Regions from separate parts of the Ancylobacter sp. VNQ12 genome, predicted to be linked through region 2. Evidence: riboswitches for the same ligand, from Rfam matches in the RefSeq annotation. Region 2 holds a riboswitch; the other holds the start of a gene.
What was found. A riboswitch is a leader RNA that binds a small molecule or an ion and turns the genes downstream of it on or off. The one in region 2 is predicted to bind cobalamin.
Positions count from the first base shown of each region.

Region 1: linked by a shared signal. The riboswitch ahead of ACO2RV_RS17280 (energy-coupling factor ABC transporter permease) and the one ahead of ACO2RV_RS14055 (CbtB domain-containing protein) in region 2 are both predicted to bind cobalamin.

Region 1 is NZ_JBMSDU010000014.1:8,867-11,060, forward strand. It holds gene ACO2RV_RS17275 (putative bifunctional diguanylate cyclase/phosphodiesterase) at 1-169, shown strand, start outside; cobalamin riboswitch at 760-979, shown strand; gene ACO2RV_RS17280 (energy-coupling factor ABC transporter permease) at 1,016-1,693, shown strand; gene ACO2RV_RS17285 (amidase) at 1,698-2,194, opposite strand, start outside.
Region 2 is NZ_JBMSDU010000009.1:107,959-110,152, forward strand. It holds gene cobU (bifunctional adenosylcobinamide kinase/adenosylcobinamide-phosphate guanylyltransferase) at 1-155, opposite strand, end outside; gene ACO2RV_RS14050 (CbtA family protein) at 164-889, opposite strand; gene ACO2RV_RS14055 (CbtB domain-containing protein) at 909-1,094, opposite strand; cobalamin riboswitch at 1,126-1,342, opposite strand; cobalamin riboswitch at 1,412-1,619, shown strand; gene cobW (cobalamin biosynthesis protein CobW) at 1,740-2,194, shown strand, end outside.

The DNA.
Region 1 (2,194 bases), on a different contig from region 2:
CCATGCACTGGGCATGTCGGTGGTAGCGGAGGGGATTGAGGACCCGGAAATCCTCGAAGCGGTCGAGGTGCTGGGCTGCGATTACGTGCAGGGCTATCTGACCGGCCGGCCGATGCCGTTCGAGGCCGCGCTCGTCCATGAGGACGGCGTTCGCTGGCCGCGCGCCTGATCCTGCCCGATTCGCTCGTCCGCCGGCGCCGTTTCGGCACTCAGAACATTCTCAGAGTGAAGGCGATGAGGACACCGGTGAAAACCAGAAGACCGGCCTTGAAGAAGATGCCACCTGCTTCCTGCATGGTTTGCCACCTGCCGAAATGAGGAAGATGGGCGCCCATCCGTGCTGAGCGCACCTCAATTCGACCAAGCAATCTCCATGCCCGAATCAGCGCCGTCGGCGCCCTGGCAGCCCACCCAACCGTGGGCCGCGGGAACCGAGCGTCAGGCGAAGATTGTCATGAGGCAGGCGCCGATCAGCACTGCCAACATGATGAAGGCGTGCGGCGCATAGGCGACACTGCCCTCGCTTGAACCGTCCTGCATGGCGACCTCCCGTTAGGTGATTGATTATTATGATTTCGGTTAAACTATTTTTAATTTCGATACGATTTGCAAGAGAAACACGCAACGATGTTACCGTTTTGCGACCACTCGCCGCAGCCTCGGCGCATCGCGTAGGCATCGGCGCCCCGCTGCGGAACGGGCGCTGATGTCTGAGCCGCCGGAACGGGCCGCGGCTTGACTTTATGCAACGGGCGGCGCGCTGATATCCGCGTGCATGGTGTCCGGATGGGGCGACTCGTCCGGATGAAACGGGAATGGGGAAGGGTGCGTGCGCCCGAAGCCCCGACCGCCCCCGCGACTGTGAGCGGCGAGCGGCCTTCCATCACGCCACTGGAACGACCCTTGAGGGTCGGCTGGGAAGGCGGAAGGCTTGCCGTGACCCGCGAGTCAGGAGACCGGCCATGTGCATTGGTCCAACCACACGCCGTCGGGTGAGACGGCAACGGAGAAACATATGCATATCGAACCCGGCCTCGTCGCCGAAGGAAAGATCTGGCTCAGCTATTTCACCGCCGTCGGAGCGGGCGGCTATGCGCTCAAGCTCGCGGCGGATGCGGTGCGCGAACGCGGCCTCATCTCGCTGGTCGCCCGCAGCGTGGCCACGACCGCGCTGGTCTTCGCCTTCTTCGAGGTGCTGCCGCATCATCCGGTCGGTGTGTCGGAGGTGCACCTCATCCTCGGCTCGACGCTGTTTCTGATCTTCGGCGTCGCCCCAGCGGCCATCGGCCTCGCGCTTGGTCTTGCGATCCAGGGCCTTTTCTTCGCGCCCTTCGACCTGCCGCAATACGGCATGAACGTCACCACGCTGCTGGTGCCGCTGTTTGCGCTCACCGCGCTGGCCCGCCGCATCGTCGCGCCGGATACGCCTTATGTGGAGCTGAAGTACCGCCAGGCGCTGGCGCTCTCCACCACCTATCAGGCCGGCATCGTGGCGTGGGTCGCCTTCTGGGCGTTCTATGGCGATGGCCTCACGGCGGCCAACGCCGCCTCGATCTTCACCTTTGGCGCGGCCTACATGCTGGTGATCATCGTCGAGCCGCTGGTCGACCTCGCAGTGCTGGCCGCCGCCAAGGCGCTTCATGGCCTCAAGGGCAGCGCGATCTTCGAGCGCCGGCTCTACAACGCGGCGTGAGAACTCAGGCCGGGAGGTGTTCAGCCTCCCGGCTCTCGATCGCCGGTGGCCGCCGCTCGGGCCAGCGCGTCGCGCGGTGATACTGCTCGCCAATGGTCAGCACCTTCGCGTCGGACCCGAAGGTGCCGATGAGCTGCATCCCGGTGGGAAGGCCTGCCGCCCCGAAGCCGCAGGGCACCGCCAGCGAGGGCAGGCCGATGAGGCTGACCGGCACGACGATCTCCATCCAGCGATGATAGGTGTCCATGGCCCGGCCGTTGATCACCTGCGGCCAGCGCCACTCGGCCGGGAACGGCCAGACCTGCGCGGAAGGCATCGCCAGCAGGTCGTAGCGTGCAAATAGCTCGGCGGCTTTCGCGTACCAACGCGAGCGGGTGACGCTCGCCGCATAGACCTGCGCCGCGCTCACCGTCCGGCCGAACTCGATCTCCCACACCGTTTCCGGCTTGAGCAAGGCGCGCTTCTCCGCGTCCGCCCAGAGCGCGCCCTTCGAGCCGGCAT
Region 2 (2,194 bases):
CGCGAGCGGTGAAGCGCGATGCGCTCCACCATCTCGTCGTCATAGGCCTCGCCCGTGGCGAGATAGGTCCAGGGCGGCGGCAGAGCTTCGACAAGCTCCTCGGCGTGCCGGCTCTTGCCGGAGCGGGCACCGCCGAGGACGAAGGTCAGGCCCATGCCGGCGCTCAGGCGGCCGTACCGGCAATGCGCGGGCGCAGCCAGCCGGCGAGACCGCCGAGCAGCGCCCAGAACACGAAGCTCGTCATCACGCTCGCCACGATGAAGCTGTGGTGCAGCGATGCCGGGATCGGGCTCTCATGGCTGTCGGGCTGCGGCGCGCCGATGACATGCGGCGCGACGATCAGCGCGACACCCAGCACGGCGAGCAGCGGCGAGCGGCCGAAGGCGATGAGCGCGAGGCCGCCGGCGGTCGCCGCCACCGTGCCGATCCACCAGAGCTGCCTGGTCGCGAGATCGGCGGCGGGCATGGCCGGCAGTTCCGGCGGCAGGCCGAGGCCGGGCGCGAGGGTGAAGGCGGCAAAGCCCGCCAGACCCCAGAGCACGCCCTGGTGCCAGTTCTTCAGCCCGCCGGCGAGTTCGCTCGCCGCCACCAGCAAGAGGCCGAAGCCGAAGCCGGTGAGCACGGTGAAGATCACGGTGAGGCCGTTGCGCTCGATCCCGTCGGAGGGGCCCCATTCGTCGCCGTCATGGGCATGCTCGTGCGCGGCGGTGCCGGGCGCATGCTCATGCGTCGCGGCTTCGGTGGGAGCCGCCTCGCCACCGGCGCTTTCGAAGGTCTCCGCCTGGAGGATCAGCGGGACGGTGGCATAGAGGTGGATGGCGGAGCCGACCACGCCGGTGCCGATGCCGGCCAGCGCGGCGACGAACAGAATCGTCCTGAAAAGCGACATGATGCGCGTTCCCTCACCGTCAGTGGCAGGGGAAGGCGTTGGCGTGCCGGACGTCGTGCGTCGCATTGTGCACGGCGCTGATGTGGGAGAAGCCCACGCCGCCGAGCACGAACACGCCGAGCAGCGCGGCGAAGGTGATCTGGACGGCGCGCGAGGCGGCGGATTCGGTCGAGGCAGCCGCGGTCCGGCCGTGAGGGATGTTCATGACAGCTCCTTTGACCCTCCACCCGAGGGTCGTTGCGGTTTTGTCGACGGCCGGTCTCCTGGCTCGCGGGTCTCGGCCCGTCTCCGCCTTCCCGGCGCGAACGCCAGTGGCTGATGGAGGAGGGCTCGCCGCTTACAGTTGCGGGGGCAGCCGCGGAATCGGCGTCCACCTTTTCAAGGTTTCCGCCCCACCGCGTTCCCGTCTTACGTCCCGTGCGCATCACGGGAACCGACGACATCGGGCGACTATAGCGGTCAAATGCCATGCCGCAATGGCGATGAGGGGTGTCCGGTTTGACATTCACACCCCGCGCTCCTTTAGTGGCCGGGATCGACGGTTTCCTCCTTCCGGGGAGGGACGAAGAGGGAATGCGGTGCCGGGTGCTTCATGCGCCCTATTCCGCGGCTGCCCCCGCAACTGTAAGCGGCGAGCCCACGCCATAAGCCACTGGAGGACACTCCGGGAAGGCGGCGACGAGGGCCAGGACCCGCGAGCCAGGAGACCTGCCGTCGATCCGGTCGCGTTTGCCGGCGGGGTGCCCGGCGAGCGGGTAGAGCCGTTGGGGTCCATCCCCCGGCTTCGCGCGGAGACCCCTCCGCGACCGGCGCATCCCGTGAACCTCTTGGGCTTTCGTGGAGACGCCGCATGACCGCCGCCGCAACCAGCGCCACTTCGAGCAACCTCTCGCGGGTGCCATGCACCATCGTCACCGGCTTCCTCGGCTCGGGCAAGACGACGCTGATCCGCCACGTGCTGGAGAATGTGACGGGCAAGCGCCTTGCCGTGATCGTCAACGAGTTCGGCGATGTCGGCATCGACGGCGAAATCCTGAAGGGGTGCGGCATCGACACCTGCCCGGAGGAGAACATCGTCGAACTGGCCAATGGCTGCATCTGCTGCACCGTCGCCGACGATTTCGTGCCCGCGCTCGACGCCATCCTCTCGCGCGTGCCGAGGGTCGACCACATCCTGATCGAGACCTCCGGCCTCGCGCTGCCCAAGCCGCTGGTGCAGGCCTTCCAATGGCCGGCGATCCGCAGCCGGGTCACGGTGGACGGGGTGGTCGCGGTGGTGGATGGCGAGGCGCTGGCTTCCGGCCG